DNA from 4 places in the Variovorax sp. GW821-FHT10B04 genome. Region 2 is predicted to be linked to each of the others. Evidence: predicted binding sites of a transcription regulator. Region 2 holds the regulator's gene; each other region holds the start of a gene.
What was found. Region 2 encodes LexA, which represses DNA repair genes until DNA is damaged. Its sites were predicted from a motif close to ACTGTATNNNNATACAGT; they were not measured.
Positions count from the first base shown of each region.

Region 1: a site for LexA is predicted at 2,031-2,048, ahead of AC07PZ_RS26475 (DNA topoisomerase IV subunit B). Genes of this name have one in related genera too.
Region 3: a site for LexA is predicted at 3,218-3,235, ahead of AC07PZ_RS09965 (PA0069 family radical SAM protein). Genes of this name have one in related genera too.
Region 4: a site for LexA is predicted at 2,428-2,445, ahead of recA (recombinase RecA). Genes of this name have one in related genera too.

Region 1 covers NZ_JBWKNQ010000013.1:173,691-178,418, forward strand. Annotated here, with positions in the region: gene AC07PZ_RS26475 (DNA topoisomerase IV subunit B) at 1-1,998, opposite strand, end outside; gene AC07PZ_RS26480 (MFS transporter) at 2,189-3,400, shown strand; gene AC07PZ_RS26485 (hypothetical protein) at 3,411-3,551, shown strand; gene AC07PZ_RS26490 (class I SAM-dependent methyltransferase) at 3,542-4,102, shown strand; gene dapA (4-hydroxy-tetrahydrodipicolinate synthase) at 4,155-4,728, shown strand, end outside.
Region 2 covers NZ_JBWKNQ010000017.1:119,380-124,107, forward strand. Annotated here, with positions in the region: gene adk (adenylate kinase) at 27-683, shown strand; gene AC07PZ_RS29675 (asparaginase) at 701-1,717, opposite strand; gene lexA (transcriptional repressor LexA) at 1,791-2,465, shown strand; gene AC07PZ_RS29685 (hypothetical protein) at 2,507-2,932, shown strand; gene AC07PZ_RS29690 (D-2-hydroxyacid dehydrogenase family protein) at 3,040-4,047, shown strand; gene AC07PZ_RS29695 (3-hydroxyacyl-CoA dehydrogenase) at 4,168-4,728, shown strand, end outside.
Region 3 covers NZ_JBWKNQ010000003.1:370,983-375,710, reverse strand. Annotated here, with positions in the region: gene glgB (1,4-alpha-glucan branching protein GlgB) at 1-382, opposite strand, end outside; gene AC07PZ_RS09980 (polyhydroxyalkanoate depolymerase) at 588-1,805, opposite strand; gene AC07PZ_RS09975 (glutathione S-transferase) at 1,932-2,588, shown strand; gene AC07PZ_RS09970 (cell envelope biogenesis protein TolA) at 2,695-3,018, opposite strand; gene AC07PZ_RS09965 (PA0069 family radical SAM protein) at 3,242-4,330, shown strand; gene AC07PZ_RS09960 (3'-5' exonuclease) at 4,352-4,728, opposite strand, start outside.
Region 4 covers NZ_JBWKNQ010000002.1:399,797-404,524, reverse strand. Annotated here, with positions in the region: gene AC07PZ_RS06980 (bestrophin family protein) at 1-701, opposite strand, end outside; gene recX (recombination regulator RecX) at 782-1,240, opposite strand; gene recA (recombinase RecA) at 1,241-2,365, opposite strand; gene AC07PZ_RS06965 (MarR family winged helix-turn-helix transcriptional regulator) at 2,509-2,991, shown strand; gene AC07PZ_RS06960 (amidase) at 3,004-4,380, opposite strand; gene AC07PZ_RS06955 (SDR family NAD(P)-dependent oxidoreductase) at 4,400-4,728, opposite strand, start outside.

The sequences.
Region 1 (4,728 bases), on a different contig from region 2:
TTCGATGTCGTCGGCGCGGATCTCCATGAGCTCGCGCCGCGCAGCCGCTTCCCCCTTGCCCATCAGCTTGGTGATCTCGCCCTCGGTTTCGCCGAAGGCCAGGCGGCCCAGGCCGATCTGCAGCAGGCGGCGCGTATCCGGATTGAGCGTCGTTTCCCAGAGTTGTTCCGCGCTCATTTCGCCCAGGCCCTTGAAGCGGCTGATGCTCCAGGCGCCTTCCTTGACGCCGTCCTTGCGCAGCTTGTCGAGCGTGGCGACAAGTTCGCCCTCGTCCAGCGCATAGACCTTCGAGGCGGGCTTCTTGCCGCGTGCCGGCGCGTCGACGCGGTACAGCGGCGGCTTGGCGACGTACACGTGGCCGGCGTCGATCAGCTTCGGAAAATGCCGGAAAAACAATGTGAGCAGAAGCACCTGAATGTGCGAGCCGTCGACGTCCGCATCGCTGAGGATGCAGACCTTGCCGTAGCGCAGGCCGCTCATGTCGGGCGTGTCGTTCGGGCCATGCGGATCGACGCCGATGGCGACCGAGATGTCGTGGATTTCGGTGTTGGCGAAGAGCCGGTCGCGCTCGACCTCCCAGGTGTTGAGCACCTTGCCGCGCAACGGCAGAACGGCCTGCGACTCCTTGTCGCGGCCCATCTTGGCGCTGCCGCCGGCCGAGTCGCCCTCGACCAGGAAGACCTCGTTGTGGCTGATGTCCTTGCTCTCGCAATCGGTCAGCTTGCCGGGCAGCACGGCCACGCCGGAGCCCTTGCGCTTCTCGACCTTCTGGCCGGCCTTCTGGCGGGTCTGGGCCGCCTTGATCGCGAGTTCGGCCAGCTTCCTGCCGTAGTCGACGTGCTGGTTGAGCCAGAGTTCAAGCGCCGGGCGCACGAAGCTCGACACCAGCCGCACCGCGTCGCGCGAGTTCAGGCGCTCCTTGATCTGGCCCTGGAACTGCGGATCGAGCACCTTGGCGCTCAGCACGTAGGACGCGCGGGCGAACACGTCTTCGGGCAGCAGCTTCACGCCCTTGGGCAGCAGTGAATGGAGCTCGATGAAGCTCTTGACGGCGTTGAACAGCCCGTCGCGCAGGCCGCTCTCGTGCGTGCCGCCGGCGCTGGTCGGAATCAGGTTGACGTAGCTCTCGCGCACCGGCTGGCCGTCTTCGGTGAAGGCCACGCACCAGTCGGCGCCCTCGCCTTCGGCGAAGTTGTCGGCGTTCCGGTCGGCATGGCCGGCGCCCTCGAACAGCGGGATCACGGGCTCGCCGTGCAGCGTCTGCATCAGGTAGTCGCGCAGGCCGCCCTTGTAGAGCCACTGCTGCGTGTCCTTGGTCTTCTCGTTGACGAGCGTCACGGTCACGCCCGGCATCAGCACGGCCTTGCTGCGCAGCAGGTGCGTCAGTTCGTTCAGCGGCAGCGTGCTCGATTCGAAGTACTTGGCATCGGGCCAGGCCCGCACCGTGGTGCCCTGCTTGCGGTCGCGCGCGCCGTCGGCGGCGCCTGCTGCGCTTTCCTGCCGACGGATCTTCAGCGCCTCGATCACGTCGCCGCCCGAGAACGCCAGATGCGCCACCGAGCCTTCGCGGTAGGAGGTGACTTCGAGCCGCGTGGACAGCGCGTTGGTCACGCTCACGCCCACGCCGTGCAGGCCGCCCGAGAAGCTGTAGGCACCGCCCGAGCCCTTGTCGAACTTGCCGCCCGCGTGCAGCCGGGTGAAGACGAGTTCGACGACGGGCGCCTTTTCTTCAGGATGCAGGCCGAAGGGAATGCCGCGGCCGTCGTCCTCGACGCTGACCGAGCCGTCCGCATGAAGGACGACCTTGATCTTCTTGCCGTGACCGGCGAGCGCCTCGTCGGCGGCGTTGTCCAGCACCTCTTGAATGATGTGCAGGGGGTTGTCGGTTCGGGTGTACATGCCCGGCCGCTGCTTGACGGGCTCGAGGCCCTTGAGCACCCGGATCGAGCCTTCCGAGTAAGCGGGCGGAGTGGAAGATATCTTGGGAGGAGTCGCCATGGGCGCGGATTGTAGTGAGGAAGAAGAGAACAACTGGATACGTATACAGCGCGGAAGGTTGCAAGCATGCGGCGGGCCAATATCCTGGCCGCTCATTGATGCCGACGACGCATCAACATCCGCCGCCAATAGCAACAATGCACTGGATTTCCCCGCGTTGGCGGGCCGGCGCATTGGCTAAAGTCAAAGGATGACTTCTCCCGCTCCTCTTTCGATGCGACAGGTGCTGCTCTGCGGCGCGCTGATCGTGACGCTGTCCATGGGCATTCGCCACGGTTTCGGTCTCTGGCTGCAGCCGATCACGCAGGAACAGGGCTGGTCGCGCCAGACCTTTTCGTTCGCGATCGCGATCCAGAACCTGTCGTGGGGCGTGATGGGTGTCTTCGCGGGCATGCTGGCCGACAAGCTGGGCGCGTTCCGCGTGCTGCTGATCGGCGCCGCCTGCTACGCGCTCGGATTGGTCGGCATGGCACTGTCGCCGACACCGGTGCTGTTCGCGTTGACCGCCGGGGTGCTGATCGGCGCGGCGCAGGCCGGCACCACCTATGCAGTGATCTACGGAGTGATCGGCCGGCAGTTGCCGGCGGAGCGGCGTTCATGGGCGATGGGCGTCGCGGCAGCGGCCGGCTCGTTCGGACAGTTCCTGATGGTGCCGGTCGAGGGACAGCTGATCATGCAGTTCGGCTGGCACAACGCGCTGCTGATCCTGGCGGTCGTGGCGCTGCTCATCGTGCCGCTGGCCTTCGGGCTGCGCGAGCCCAGGCGGGCCACCGCAGGCGTATCGCGCGAGCAATCCATGACCCAGGCCATGATGGAGGCCTTCAACTACCCGAGCTTCTGCCTCCTGGTGGCGGGTTATTTCGTCTGCGGCTTCCAGCTCGCGTTCATCGGCGTGCACATGCCCAGCTACCTGCGCGACAAGGGCCTGTCGCCGCAAGTCGCGAGCTACGCGCTGGCGCTGATCGGCCTGTTCAACATCTTCGGCACCTATCTCGTGGGCTCGCTCGGGCAGCGGCTGGCCAAGCGAAAGATCCTTGCCGCGATCTACCTCAGCCGTGCGATCGCGATCGCCCTCTTCATCACGCTGCCGATCTCACCGCTGACCGTGTATGTGTTCGCCGCGGTGATCGGCTTCCTCTGGCTGTCGACGGTGCCGGCGACCAACGCGCTGGTGGCACAGATCTTCGGCGTGGCGCATCTGTCGATGCTCAGCGGCTTCGTGTTCCTCGGGCACCAGGTGGGCTCGTTCCTGGGCGTCTGGCTCGGCGGCGTGCTGTACGACCGCACGGGCAGCTACGACATCGTCTGGTACATCGCGATCGCACTGGGCGTGTTCGCCGCGCTGATCAACCTGCCGGTCAAGGAGAGCGCGATCGTGCGGATGGCGCCTCGGCCGGCGTGATGGAACGCTGATGCACCGCGATGCGCGTCCCCTTCTCATTCGCACGGCCGGCGGCTTGCTTGCCGCGGCCGTGCTCGCGGGCGTGTTCGCGCTGTACACCCGCCCGTCCTTCCTCGTCACGCTGATCGACCAGATGTGGTCATGCTTCTGAACACCCCACCGACCACGCACATGGCATTGGCCCCATCGCCCTGGGTGGTGCGGTGGTCGCACCTGGCGCGCCCAGGCGGCTCGGCACTCGACGTCGCCTGCGGCTCGGGGCGGCACATGCGCTGGCTGGCCGAGCGCGGCCATCCCGTGACCGGTGTTGACCGCGCCGAAGAGGCGTTGCGCAGCGCCGCGGCGTTCGGACGGACGGTGCTCGCCGACATCGAGAACGGGCCCTGGCCCTTTGCCAGCGAGCCGTTCGACCTCGTGGTGGTGACCAACTACCTCTGGCGAGCGAGGCTGCCAGACATCGTCGCGGCGCTCGCATCGGGCGGCGTGCTGCTGTACGAGACCTTCGCCGCGGGCAACGAGACGGTCGGCAAGCCGTCGCGTCCGGATTTCCTTCTCCAGCCGGGCGAATTGCTGGCTGCCTGCGCCGGACTGCACGTCATCGGCTACGAAGACGGCTACCTGGAGACGCCGCCGCGCTTCGTGCAGCGGATCGCCGCCGTGCGCGAGGCCGGACCCGGCGCCCGCCACCGTCTGGAATCGTGACTTGTCCAGTCAGTAGAATGGCTGCTTTTCGGCTAACCGCAAAGAGAGTCCCTTGGAGCAACTGAAAGGCAGCATCGTTGCGCTCGCCACCCCCATGCATGAGGATGGCAGCGTCGACTATCCAGCCCTGCGCCGGCTGATCGATTGGCACATCGCCGAAGGCACGGATTGCCTCGGCGTGGTGGGAACCACCGGCGAATCGCCGACGGTCGACGTCGAAGAGCACTGCGAGATCATCCGCGTCTCGGTGGAACAGGCGGCGGGGCGCGTGCCCGTGATGGCCGGCTGTGGCGCCAATTCCACCAAGGAAGCGATCGAACTCGCCAAGTTCGCGAAGGGCGTGGGCGCCGATTCGCAATTGCAGGTCGTGCCCTACTACAACAAGCCGACGCAGGAAGGCCAGTACCTGCATTTCAAGGCGATCGCCGAGGCCGTCGGCGACCTGCCCGTGGTGCTCTACAACGTCCCCGGCCGAACCGTCGCCGATATGGCGCACGACACCGTGCTGCGCCTGGCGCAGGTGCCCGGGATCATCGGCATCAAGGAAGCGACCGGCAACATCGAGCGGGCGCAATGGCTCATCCGCGAGCTGCCGGCGCACTTCGGCGTGTATTCCGGCGACGATC
Region 2 (4,728 bases):
GAATTCAAAGAACGTCCGAGGACACCATGAGACTCATTTTGTTGGGCGCCCCCGGCGCGGGTAAAGGCACGCAAGCCGCTTTCATCTGCAAGAAGTACGGCATTCCCCAGATATCGACCGGCGACATGCTGCGCGCTGCGGTCAAGGCCGGTACGCCGCTTGGCCTGGAGGCCAAAGCAGTGATGGCATCGGGTGCGCTGGTGAGCGACGACCTCATCATCAACCTCGTGAAGGAACGTCTGGCGCTTCCGGACTGCGCCGGTGGCTTCCTGTTCGACGGCTTCCCGCGCACCCTTCCTCAAGCCGATGCCATGCGTGCGGCGGGTGTCAAGCTCGACTATGTGCTTGAAATCGACGTGCCGTTTGCGGACATCATCGAGCGCATGAGTGGTCGTCGTTCGCATCCTGCATCGGGCCGGATCTATCACGTCAAGTTCAACCCGCCCAAGGTGGATGGCAAGGACGACGTGACGGGCGAAGAACTGATCCAGCGCGATGACGACAAGGAAGAAACCGTCGGCAAGCGTCTCGATGTCTACAGCCAGCAGACCCGTCCGCTGGTGGACTATTACGCGAACTGGGCCAAGGCCGAGCCGGAAGCCGCGCCCAAGTACCGCGCCATCAGCGGCGTGGGCTCTGTCGATGAGATCACCCAGCGCGCGCTGGCTGCACTGAGCAACTGAAGCTGCCGCAGCAGGACTCAACCGTTCGAGGCGGCCGCCGTTTCGGGTTCCTGCGCCGCTTCTTCCATCAATTCGAGCATCAATGCGACACGCGCCTTGGCTGGCGTGAGCGCGCCTGCATCGCGCAAGACGTCGCCTGATTTCGGCAGGATGTGGCCTTGCATGCAGCGTGTCGCACGCACGACCGCCATGCCGGCGGACTGCGCCCGAATCGCGGCGTCCTCCAGGGCATGGTGCAGCGTTCCGTTTCCAGTCGCGGCGAGTACGAGCCCGCGCGCAGCACCCGGCTTGCCGCCGTTGCGCTCGGCGATCAACGCATCGACAAGCCCAGCGCCAGCGCCCGCATGGCTCATCAGAATTTCTACGCGCGGCCAATGAGACGGGTCTCGCGCGACAGCTGAAAGAGCCCCGGACGAAGCGCCTTCGGCGGGCCATTGGCGAAGCTGACGGACCATGCCCTCCTCGACGTAGCCGAGCGGACCTGAATCGCCCGAACTGAATGCATCGAGGCGGTACGTGTGGACCTTCTGCACGTCGAGCGCCGAATGCACCACGCCCGCGCATACGACCACGACACCCCGCGCGCCCGGCGTGGATGCAACGGCCATGGCGTCACGCACGTTCTGCGGGCCGTCGGGAGCCAATGCGCTCGCTGGTCGCATCGCGCATGTGATGACCACCGGCTTCTGCGGGCCGAGCGCGAGGTGAAGAAACAGTGCGGTCTCTTCGAGCGTGTCCGTCCCGTGAGTGATCACGACGCCCATCACATCGGCCTGGGCCAGCCAGTACGCGCAGCGCTGCGCGAGTCGCTGCCAGGTCGCCATATCCATGTCCTTGCTGTCGACCTGCGCAATCTGTTCGGCGTCCGCCGTGGTGCCGCGCGGCAACGCGATACCACTCAGCAAATCGTCCACGCCGACCTGCGCAGCGGTGTAGCCGATGTTGTCGCCCTTGGCTTCGGCGCGGCCGGCGATCGTGCCGCCGGTGCCCAACACGATGATTCGATGTGCCGCTGGGACAAGTTTGTTCACCATTGCTTGCAAAGTTCCGAGAGCTGGTTAAAAATACAGATACTGGATATTCAAACAGTACCGCAAGGAGCGTCCCATGCAGTTCACCGCAAAGCTTACCTCTCGCCAGCAGCAGATCCTCGATCTGATTCGCAGCACCATCGCTCGCACTGGCGCGCCACCCACGCGTGCGGAGATCGCCAATGAGCTCGGCTTCAAGTCTGCCAACGCAGCGGAAGAACATCTCCAGGCGCTGGCCCGCAAAGGTGCCATCGATCTGCTCAGCGGCACTTCGCGTGGCATCCGCTTGAAAGGCGATGCGCTGCGTTCGCTCAATGAATCACGAAACAACCAGTTCTCGCTATCGCTTCCCGGCATGGCGCAGCTCGCGTTGCCGCTTGTCGGCCGCGTGGCGGCAGGGTCACCGATCCTCGCCCAGGAACACGTGGACCAGACCTATTACGTCGAAAGCACGCTGTTCCAGCATCAGCCCGACTACCTGCTCAAGGTGCGCGGCATGTCGATGCGCGACGCCGGCATCATGGACGGCGACCTGCTGGCGGTGCAGGCCACGAAGGAGGCACGCAATGGCCAGATCGTCGTCGCACGGCTCGGCGAAGAGGTCACCGTCAAGCGGCTCAAGCGCACCAAGGACGTCGTCGAGCTGCATGCAGAGAACCCGGACTACCCGACCATCGTGGTTCAGCCTGGTGAGCCCTTCGAGATCGAAGGCCTCGCCGTCGGACTGATCCGGAACACGATGTTGATGTAGTGCCGTCGAAATCGGCTGCGAGAGGTGGCGGGCGTATGGCGATGGCCATCACCCTGTCGCAGCCTTCGGATCGCAATCCTGCCTGTGTTCAACCTCTACCTTCTGGAGTTCACATGGGAATCGCCCTTCTTGCTTTCGTTGATCTGTTGATGCCACTGCAATCGCTGGCCAGCCGCTGGATGGCTACGCGTCGCGACCATGACATCGGTGGTGCCGGTCTGCGTTATGTGTCGGTACGTCCGGCCGTTGGCAATCCACCGAGTGGCCTGGCGTCCAGCGTCGCGACCAAGCCTGCGCGGCCTCTGCGCGTGGTGCGCGTCGTCGATAGGCACGCCAACGAATCGCATGCAGGCCGCGTGGTGATTTCGGGTCGCATGTCGGATGTCTGCGCCGAGCTCGATCGACTCGCGGCGCTGGAAGCGTCGGGTGCTGTCTCGTTGCACGACAGGAACTACCGCCTGCACTGATTGCCCCGCGCGTAGCGGCAGATCAATGCGCCGCACCGCAAAAAGCGGGTATCTGCAGGATGCCTGCTGACATGGCGAGCCGATGCCGGGAGGCACAATGGCGAGCCATGAATATTGTGATCCTCGATGACTATCAGGACGCAGTGCGCAAGTTGCGCTGCGCCGCCCGGCTAGACGCTTATTCAGCCAAGGTCTATACGAACACCGTCAAGGGCATCGGTCAGTTATCGGTACGGCTGAAAGACGCCGACGTGATCGTGCTCATCCGCGAGCGCAGCCAGATCTCGCGGCAACTCATCGAGAAGCTCCCGCGCCTCAAACTGATCTCCCAGACAGGCCGCGTCGGCAGTCACGTGGATGTCAACGCCTGCACCGAACGTGGCGTCGCCGTGGCTGAAGGCAGCGGTTCGCCGCTGGCACCGGCCGAGCTCACCTGGGCCCTGATCATGGCGGCGATGCGCCGTCTGCCTCAGTACATCAGCAATCTCAAGCACGGCGCCTGGCAGCAGTCCGGACTGAAGTCCGCATCCATGCCACCCAACTTTGGCCTCGGTTCGGTGCTGAAAGGAAAGACGCTGTGCATCTGGGGCTACGGCCGCATCGGCCAGTTGGTGGCCCGTTACGGCCAGGCGTTCGGCATGCAGGTCGTGATCTGGGGACGTGAAGAGAGCTGCAACCGCGCGCGCTCCGATGGCTTTCAGGTCGCGCCGAGCCGCGAGGATTTTTTCGCGATGGCCGACGTGCTGACCATTCATCTGAGACTGAATGACGACACGCGCGGCGTGCTCACGCTGGACGACCTCTCGCGCATGAAACCCACATCGCTGTTCGTCAACACGTCGCGTGCCGAGTTGGTGGAACCGGACGCCTTGCTCGCCGGCCTGAACCGCGGCCGTCCCGGCATGGCGGCGATCGACGTGTTCGAGAGCGAGCCGCCGCTGCAGGGCCATGCCCTGCTGCGCCTCGAGAACTGCATCTGCACGCCGCACATCGGCTATGTCGAGCAGGAAAGCTACGAGATGTACTTCGGCCTTGCATTCGACAACGTCGTGAACTTCATCAAGGGCAATCCGAGCAACATCGTGAACCCCGGCGCACTGCAGGTGCGCCGCTGATACTGCACTTGCACGATTGCCAGCACGCTGGCAGTACAAACGAGGACCGGCGCTGCGCGCGACGCGCGGAGAATCGGCGCTCGGCTTTGGCATCCATCCCCATCTAGCGATATTCATCCAATGACTGTGAACTACCCGAGAATTGCCGTGATCGGCGCCGGCGCCATGGGCCGGGGCATCGCACAGATCGCCGCACAGGCCGGCAGCGAGGTCCTGCTGCTTGACAGCTTTGCCGGCGCTGCCGAAAAAGCACGCGAGGCGCTCGCCGCGCAGTGGCAGAAGCTGCATGAAAAAGGCAAGTTCGATGCGGCGCAGCGCGACGCGCTGGTGGCGCGGATCCGGCCGGCGCAATCACTCGAGGACTTGAGCGGCTGCGATCTCGTCATCGAAGCGGTGATCGAAGACCTCGAAGTCAAGCGCAAGCTCTTTCGAGAATTGGAGGCGGTGGTCGCCCCGTCGGCGACGTTGGCGACGAATACATCTTCGCTGTCCGTCACCGCGATAGCCGCAGGACTGAAGCATCCGCAGCGCATGGCAGGCTTCCATTTCTTCAATCCCGTTCCGCTGATGAAGGTGGTCGAGGTGGTTGCCGGCTTCAAGACCGACACGGAGGTATGCAAGCTGTTGGCGGGCTATGCGCGCCAAATGGGCCACAGCGCCGTGCAGGCGCAAGACACACCT
Region 3 (4,728 bases), on a different contig from region 2:
GTTCGAGCGACCAGACGCGCGAGCCGGTGGCCGGCGCCGCCTCGGAGAAGAACGCGAAGGGGTCGGCCTTGTCGACCACGTAGCCCGCCTCACGTGAAAAGATGCGGTACTTGTAGACCTGCCCGCGGGTGGCCTCGGGCGCGAAGCCTTCCCAGATGCCGCTGCCGTCGTTGCGTGCCTGCAGCCGCAGTGCCTGGTCGTTCCAGCCGTTCCAGTCGGCGATGACGGACACGGCCCACGCGTTGGGCGCCCACACCGCAAAGCTGGCGCCCTGGCCGTCGGGCCGCAACTGGCAGCCCATGGTGCGGTAGAGCTCGGCATGCGAGCCTTCGCGAAAAAGCCAGACGTCCTGCTCGCTCAGGCTGGGGGTATCGATGTGCACGGGTGATGTCCTCCTGCTCCGGACCATCCGCGAGCTTGCGAGGAAATCATTGAAGCGCAGATGTTGCGCCGCCGCAGCCGCCGAGCGCGCTTTGGCGTGTCGGACATTGGCTATGACTGCGGTCGAGGCTGCCCGGAGCCCGCGCGCGAGGCGGCCGCGATCACCGTGACCGCCGCATGGCGCGCGCCCGGCCGGCGCATCGCCTTCAGTGCAGCTCGGCTGCCGCGTGGATCGTTTCGCGCACGCGCGGGTAGATCTGCGCGTTCCACTTGCTGCCGCTGAACACGCCGTAGTGCCCGACGCCCGCCTGCAGGTGGTGGCTCTTCAGGTACGGGCGGATGTTCGGGCAGAGGTCCTGCGCCGCCACGGTCTGCCCGACGGCGCAGATGTCGTCACGCTCGCCTTCGACCGTCAGCAGCGCGGTGCGGCGGATGGCGGCCGGATTCACCTTGCGTGTGCCGACCATGAGCTCGCCGCGCGGCAGCTCGTAGGTCTGGAAGACCTTCTCCACCGTCTCCAGGTAGAACTCGGCGGGCAGGTCGTTGACGGCCAGGTATTCGTCGTAGAAGGTGCGGATCGGGTCGGCCTTCTCGGTATCGCCGGCTGCGAGGTGCTCGTACATCTTCTTGAACTGTTCCTTGTGCCGTTCCGGGTTCATGCTCATGAACGCGGTCAGCTGCAGGAAGCCCGGGTACACGCGCCGCATCATGCCGGCGTGCGGCCATGGCACATGGCTGATCAGATTCTTGCGGAACCAGTCGATCGGCTTGCTGGTTGCGAGCGTGTTCACGCCCGTCGGGTTGATGCGGCAGTCGACCGGGCCGGCCATCAGCGTCAGGCTGCGCGGCGTGGAGGGGCTGTCGTCCTCGGCCATCAGCGCCGTCGCGGCGAGCGCGGCGACGCAGGGCTGGCAGACCGCGACCATGTGCACGCCGGGACCGATCTTCTCGAGGAACTGGATGAGCTGCAGCGTGTAGTCGTCCAGGCCGAAGGCGCCCTTGGACAGCGGCACGTCGCGTGCGTTGTGCCAGTCGGTCAGGTACACGTCGTGGTCGCGCAGCAGCGTGCGCACGGTTTCGCGCAGCAGCGTCGCGAAATGGCCCGACAGTGGTGCAGCCAGCAGAACGGGCGGATGCACGGACTTGGTGTCCTTGCGGAAGTGCAGCAGCGTGCCGAACGGCGCCGTCATCGTGACCTCTTCGGTCACCGCGACTTCCTGGCCTTCGGACATGACCTTGTCGATGCCGTAGGCCGGACGGCTGTGGGTCAACCGCATCCGCGAGAAGACCTCGAAGGCCGCTGCCATCTTGCGCGTGGCACTGTGGGGTTGGTCGTTCACCCACATGAATTCGCTCATGTGCTGCGCAGCGAGCCGCAGGGGCGAGAACAGGTCCGATTGGTTTTGGTAGGCCCGGTACAGCATGCCGGATCACAGGCAAGTTGCGGGCCAAGGGGCGGTGCCGCTGTCGCCCGGGCGCACCGTCCCGGCGCGCGTGGCATGGGCCTTGCACTGCCGCACCACGATCGGGTACCCAAGGAGCACACGCACATGGCCAAAGCCGTCCTCACCATCAGCAGCAAGAACTACGGCGCGTGGGCGCTGCGTGGCTGGCTCATGTGCAAGCTGGCCGGGCTGGACTTCACCGAGAAGGTGATCCCGCCGGACGATCCGGCGATGAAGGCCGAGATGCTGCTGCTGTCGTCGTCGATGCTCGTGCCCTCGTTGGAGAACGGCGGGCTCAAGGTATGGGACACGCTCGCGATCGGCGAATACCTCAACGAGATCAAGCCGAAGGCGGGCCTGTTGCCGTCGGACGCCAAGGCCCGTGCGCATTGCCGCGCGATCAGCGGCGAAATGCATTCGGGCTTCAGTGCGATGCGCGGCGCGCTGCCGATGAACATCAAGGCCCACTTCGCCAACTTCAAGATCTGGTCGCGCGCGCAGGCCGACATCGATCGCGTGATCGCGATCTGGCACGAGTGCCTGAAGACCTATGGCGGCCCGTTCCTGTTCGGCAAGCAACCCTGCATCGCCGACGCGATGTATGCGCCTGTGGTGACGCGATTCCTGAGCTACGACGTGAGCCTCGACAAGGAGTGCGCGGCGTACTGCAAACGCATCATGGAACTGCCCGCGATGCAGGAGTGGGTCGAGGCCGCACGGCAGGAGCCCGACGAGATCGACGAACTCGACGCGGAGTTCTGACAATGCGGAACGCCGCCGGTCCGGACTGTGGCGTCCGGACCGGCGGCGTTGTCATTGCTGCTTGCGGAACGACGCATAGATCGCGCCGCCTGTTTGCAGAGCCGAGTTACTTCGGCGTGGGGCCTTGGGTGGTCCGCGGCTTCCCGGGACGGCGCTCGTCACGCGTTTCGGCGCGCGCCTCGCCGGCCACCGCAGCGCGGTCGGTGCCGATGGCGCCGCCTTCGGGCGTCTTCGGCTCGTCGCCACCCGGCGCACGAACCTTGCCGGCCGGCTTCATGTCCTTCCTGGCCTCGCCTGCGCGTTCGGCCTTGCCGGTCGCGATGCCGGGGGTGTTCGGCGGCACCGGTGCGCCTGGCGGGTTGGATTGGGCGTATGCGGCGCCTGCGGCGGCGAACGTGCCGGCGATCAGAACGGCGAAAGCTTTGTTCATCGAGTTGTCCCTGACGAAGTAGTTGAAAGATGGATGCGCCGCGTGCGGACAAAGGTGAACTGCTGAAGCGCAGGAGCCCGTCGGTGCACAGCGGCGAGTCCGCAGGGTCACTCAATCCGGAGGTTCCTGGATGTAGGAAGAAATCGTCACGGCGCGCCGCGCTAAATCCCGCTTTGCAAAATGCCATGGCCTGCGGGATACTGTATAAAAATACAGTTCAATCATGGCCGACGCATTCATCCCCCTGCACGCCCTCAAGGGCCGCGGCGCCGCCAGCCGGATCGCCCATCGCTTCGAACGCGACCAGCGCAATGCCTTCGACGACGGCTGGGGCACGCTGGAGGAAGGCGCTTCGGAGCCGCTGGCACCGCTGCAGACGGAAGTGCGCTTCGAGGACGTGAAGTCCGCCATCAGCGGCAACGAGTCGCCCGACATCTACTTCGAACAGTCGCTCAACCCGTACCGCGGCTGCGAACATGGCTGCATCTACTGTTTCGCGCGGCCGACCCACAGCTACCTGAACCTGTCGCCGGGGCTCGACTTCGAGACCAAGCTGATCGCCAAGCGCAACGTCGCCGAGGTGCTGCGCACCGAGATCGGACGCAGGAACTACCGGCCGGCACAGCTCGCCATCGGCACCGCGACCGACTGCTACCAGCCGATCGAGCGCGAGTTGCGGCTCACCCGATCCGTGATCGAGGTGCTGCGCGAAGCGCGCCATCCCTTCGGGCTCGTGACCAAGTCCAGCGCAGTCGAGCTCGACCTCGACCTGATCGCACCGATGGCGGCCGAGCATCTGGCCGCGGTGTACGTGACGATGACCACGCTCGATGCCGCGCTGGCCCGCAAGCTGGAGCCACGCGCCGCCGCGCCGCACCGTCGGCTGCGGACCATCCGCACCCTGGCCGAAGCCGGCGTGCCGGTGGGCGTCAGCGTGGCGCCGCAGATCCCGTTCGTCACCGAGGACATGGAACACGTGCTCGAAGCCGCCTGGGAAGCCGGCGCGCGCAACGCCTTCTACACGGTGATCCGGCTGCCCTGGGAAGTGGCGCCGCTGTTCAAGGAGTGGCTCGAGCTGCACTACCCGCAGCGCGCCGACCGCATCATGGCGCGCATCCGCGAGATGCGTGGCGGCAAGGACTACGACGCCGACTTCGCGACCCGCATGAAGGGCAGCGGGCTCTGGGCCGACCTGATCCGCCAGCGCTTCGAGAAGGCGACACAGCGCATCGGCTTCAACCGCCAGCGCTTCACGCTCGACATGACGGCGTTCCGGCCGCCGGGTGCCGTGGGGCAGGGCAGCCTGTTCTAGGGATTGCCGCCAACGCCGCGTTCAGCTCGACAGTGGCATCGGCGTGAGCGTCGCCGCGTCCAGCCCGAGCGCATCGGCCACGCACATCGCGGCATAGGCGTCGTTGGCCGCGTAGCTCACCTGGCCGTCGGAGAGATTCCGTTGCGCCCAGTTCGACGTCGTCTGCTTGCGCGACTTCACGAAGCGGCGGTTGAACACCAGCGCCACCGCCGTCTTCACGCCGACCGAATTGCGGTAGCCGCGACGCTTGAAGACCGTGTCGAGATCGACCACCGCCTGCGGCTCCACGCCGAGCGTGTGCCGGATCTGCGTGCGATCGCCGGCCAGGCCGAAGCCGATCTTGGTCAGCGCGCTCGATGCGAGCAGGCTCGCCGCGGCGGCGCGGCAATCGGCGTCGT
Region 4 (4,728 bases), on a different contig from region 2:
TAGCAGTACAGGTAGGCCGTGCGGTGCAGCAGCAGCGTGTAAGCAAACGGGATCGGCGTGCCGCGGATGCGCTCGCAGGCGGCCGCCGCGCCGCCCAGCGCGGACAGCGTGCCGTCGACGTTGGCCGCGAGGCAGGGCTCGATGCGCCCTGCCTTCACCGCTTCCTGCAGGTCGGCACCCATGCGCAGCAGCAGGAAATGCGGCTTGTTGGAAAACCCCCGCATCGCCGTCGATTCGGCCTCGCGCAGGTAGGGTTGCGTATCGGACTGCGGATCGGTGTTGCGCAGCTGGTGGCGCAGCGCATGGGCGAAGGCGGCGGCGCGCAGCGTCATGCGCACGCGCAGGTCGTCCAGGCCATGACGCCGATGGTCGGCAGGGCCATCGCCGTCGATCAGGCTCTGGCATTGACGCGCCAGGCCGCGCGCCCGCAGGATCACTTCGCCCCAGAGCTTGCGTGCTTCCCAGAAGCGGTCGTAGGCGGCGCTGTTGCGAAACCCCAGAAAGATCGCGAGCGGCAACCCGATCAGCGAGAAAGGCACGGTGCCGATCGGGATCTTGAGCGCGCCGAGGCTGCCATGCGCCAGCGTCACGAGCACCGCGATCACCACGTTCAGCAGCAGCGCGGGCCCGATGCGCGGCAGGATCGAACCGCGCCAGAGAAGGAAGATCTTCAGCCCGGAGGGGCGATTCCGGACGATCATGGGAGGCGGCGTTTCAAGAGATGGCGGTCGACACACGCACCGAAAAGCGGTGCGGGCGCCGATTGTCGCGGCACACCTGCTCAGTTGTCTTCGCCGAAGCCCTTGTCCGACAAAACCCGTCTGACGACTTCGCTGCCGAAACCACGTGCGATCAGGAAGCGCGCCTGCCTGGCGCGCTCGGTCTGATCGGCCGGCAGCGCGCCGAAGCGGCGAGCCCAGACCTCGCGCGCACGCGGCAGTTCGGTGTCGCGCAACGCGGCGACCGCTTCACTGATCGCCTGCGGCGCAATGCCCTTCTTCTGCAGCTCCTGCCGCACACGCGCGGCGCCCATCCGCGGCGCGCGCTGGTGCACCACCGACTGCACCACCCGAACTTCACTGATGAAGTCCTTGGCGGCCAGCTCGTCGAGGGCGGCTGCGAGCGTGCCGGGCTCTTCTTCGTACTTCGCGAGCTTGCGTTCGAGCTCGCTGCGCGAATGCTCGCGCTGGCTCAGCAGCCGCAGCGCGCGGCCCTTGAGCGACGGTGCGGCAAAACCCATTTATTCCTTGGCGGCCTGCTTGGCCGCCTTGGCCTCTGCCTTCGCCTTGGCGTCGGCTTCGGCCTTGGCTTCTTCGGAACCCGCATTGGCCGCCAGCAGCGGGATGCCCAGCGATTCGCGCACCTTGTTCTCGATCTCGCGCGACAGCTCGGGGTTCTCGCGCAGGAACTCGCGTGCGTTGTCGCGGCCCTGGCCGATCTTCTCGCCGTTGTAGGCATACCAGGCGCCCGACTTGTCGACGATCTTCGCGGTCACGCCCATGTCGATGATCTCGCCCTCGCGGCTGATGCCCTCGCCGAACAGGATGTCGAACTCGGCCGTCTTGAACGGCGGGCTGACCTTGTTCTTGACGACCTTGACCTTGGTCTCGTTGCCGATCGCCTCGTCGCCTTTCTTGATGGTGCCGATGCGACGGATGTCCAGGCGCACCGAGGCGTAGAACTTCAGCGCGTTGCCGCCGGTGGTGGTTTCGGGCGAGCCGAACATCACGCCGATCTTCATGCGGATCTGGTTGATGAAGATGACCATGCAGTTGGTCTTCTTGATCGTGGCGGTCAGCTTGCGCAGCGCCTGGCTCATCAGGCGGGCCTGCAGGCCGGGCAGGGAGTCGCCCATTTCGCCTTCGATTTCGGCCTTGGGCGTGAGCGCGGCCACCGAGTCGACCACGATCAGGTCGACTGCGCCGGAACGCACCAGCGAATCGACGATTTCGAGCGCCTGCTCACCGGTGTCGGGCTGGCTGATCAGCAGGTCGGACAGGTTGACGCCGAGCTTCTGCGCGTACTGCACGTCGAGCGCGTGTTCGGCATCGACGAAAGCGCAGGTGCCGGCCTGGCGCTGCATCTCGGCAATGACCTGCAGCGTGAGGGTCGTCTTGCCCGACGATTCCGGGCCGTAGATCTCGATCACCCGGCCGCGCGGCAGGCCGCCGACGCCGAGTGCAATGTCAAGGCCCAGCGAGCCGGTCGACACCACCTGGATGTCCTCCAGCGCTTCGCCTTCTCCCAGACGCATGATCGTGCCCTTGCCGAATTGCTTTTCGATCTGGGCCAGTGCAGCCTGCAGGGCCTTGGCCTTTTCGCTGCCGGCGACCGAGATGCTGCTGCCCTTGACGAGTGCGTCCATGAGAAAACTCCTTGAATATCAACGGGTTGTTGTGACCTCATCCCTGCTGCGCATAAGCACAGGCTGGATGCTTGAACAGTAGTGTAGCGACGGGTACTTTGAAGTAAACCCATTATTTGGTCAGTTTGATTTACCATTTGAAGATGGCCGATCTCATCCCTCAGACCGACTCCGACGACTGGCGCCAGACCCATCTGGGCCGTCTGCTCGGGCATGCGATGCGCCGCTTCGACGAGCGCGTGCTGGCGCTGATGGCGCATGACCCCGGCGTGCCGCTGGCGCTGTCGAACCTGGCGGCGCGCGCGCAGATCAGCGCGGCGCACATCCACATCACGCGCCACCTGGCGCGCGGCGGATCGCGGCTGACCGAGCTGGCGGAGCGCGCGGGCATGACCAAGCAGGCGATGGGCACGCTGGTCGACCAGTGCGAGGCCTGGAACCTCGTCACGCGCGAGCCCGACCCGCTGGATGCGCGGGCGCGCCGCGTGCGCTTCACGGCCGACGGGCTGGCCTGGCTCGACGCCTTTCACCAGGCCGTGACGCAAGCCGAGGCCGAATTCCGCGCCAGCGTCGGCAGCGAAGTCGCGACGGTGGTGATGCTCGGCCTGGAAGCCTACGCGAGCTGATTCAGCCCACGCTCAGCCGACCAGCGGCTCGACCAGCGCAGCGATGCCGAGCAGGTAGCTGTCGTCGTACCAGCGGCCGGCCAGCTGCAGGCCGATCGGCAGGCCCAGCGCGCTGCGGCCGCAGGGCATCGACAGCGCCGGATGTCCGGTGAGGTTCATCGGGTAGGTGTACGGATACCAGGCGCGGCGCACCGTGCCGGCCGGCTGGCCCGCGATCTCGATCTCGCCGCTGACGTCCATGTCGACCGGCAGCGGTGGTGCCGACACGGTCGGCGACACCAGCACGTCGAAGCGCTCGAACAGCGCCTGCAGTTCACCGAAGCAGCGTGTCTTGGCGAACGTCGCCTCGTGCAGCGCGACCGCGCCATGCGCGCGGCCCTTGCGCACCAGCTCGGCCAGCGTCGGATCGAGCCGGTCGCCGAAGCGCTCCAGGTTGTCGCCGATGCGGGCCGCGAGCAAGGTCTGCAGCACGACGAGGAAATGCTTCTCGAGCGAGACGAAGTCGAGCTGCACCGTCTCGACGATCGCGCCTTCGCGCGCCATCGCGTCGACCGCGGCGGTGGTGATCGCGGCCACCTCGGGGTCGACCGGATTGCCCGCGGTCGGCAGCCACGCGACCTTCAACCCGCGCAGCGAGGCCGGCGCCGCACGCAGCGACATCGGCCCCGCGAGCCCGTACGGATCGCGCGGGTGGAAGCCCTTGATCGCGTCGAACAGCAGCGCGGTGTCGGCCACGTCGCGCGCCATCGGGCCGGTGAAGGAGTTCGCGGAGAACAGGTCGGGCGCCTGCAGATGCGGCACCACGCCCAGCGTGGGCTTGAGGCCGACGATGCCGCAGCACGAAGCCGGTATGCGGATCGAGCCGCCGCCATCGGTGCCCAGCGCGAGCGAGCCCTGGCCGGCCGCCACCGCCACGGCTGCACCGCAGCTCGAGGCCCCGGGAATGAAGCGCGCATCGACCGGGTTCAGCGTGCGACCGAAGATCGGCGCGGTCGGCACCGGCTTGTGGCCGAACTCCGGCGTCGTGGTCTTGCCGATCAGGATCGCGCCGGCCGCCTTGGCGCGCGCCACCGCAACGGCGTCTTCCTTCGGCACGAAGTTCTCGTAGATCGCCGAGCCCATCGTGGTGCGCACGCCGGCCGTCGCGGTCAGGTCCTTCACCGAATACGGCAGGCCATGCAGCGGCGGCAGGTCGGCGCCGGCCACCACCTGCGCCTCGGCGACGCGCGCTGCATCGAGCGCCTGCTCCGCCGTCACGGTGATGAAGGCATTGAGTTCGCGGCGTGCCTCGATGCGGTCGAGCGCGGACTGCACGGCCTCGACCGGCGAGACTTCCTTGCGGCGGATCAGCGCAGCCAGTTCGCGCGCGCTGTGGTTCATCAGGTCCATCGTTGTTCTCCAGGGCGAGTCAGAGCATCCAGCGGCCGCCGTCGATCAGCAGCGTCTGGCCGGTGATGAAGCGGGCGTCGTCGCCCGCCAGGAAGCTGACGGCTGCCGCCACGTCTGCGGGCGAGCCGATGAAGCCGGCCGGCGTGCCGGCCACGATGCGCGCGAGGATCTCGGGCTTGAGCGTGTCGTGCGCCCGCGTGCGGATGGCGCCGGGGCAGACGACGTTGACGGTCACGCCGTGCGGCGCCAGCTCGCGCGCCAGCGACCGCGTGAAACCGACCACGCCCATCTTGGCCGCGGCGTAGTCGGCCAGGCCCGGGTCGCCGGCGAAGGCGGCATCGGTGCTCA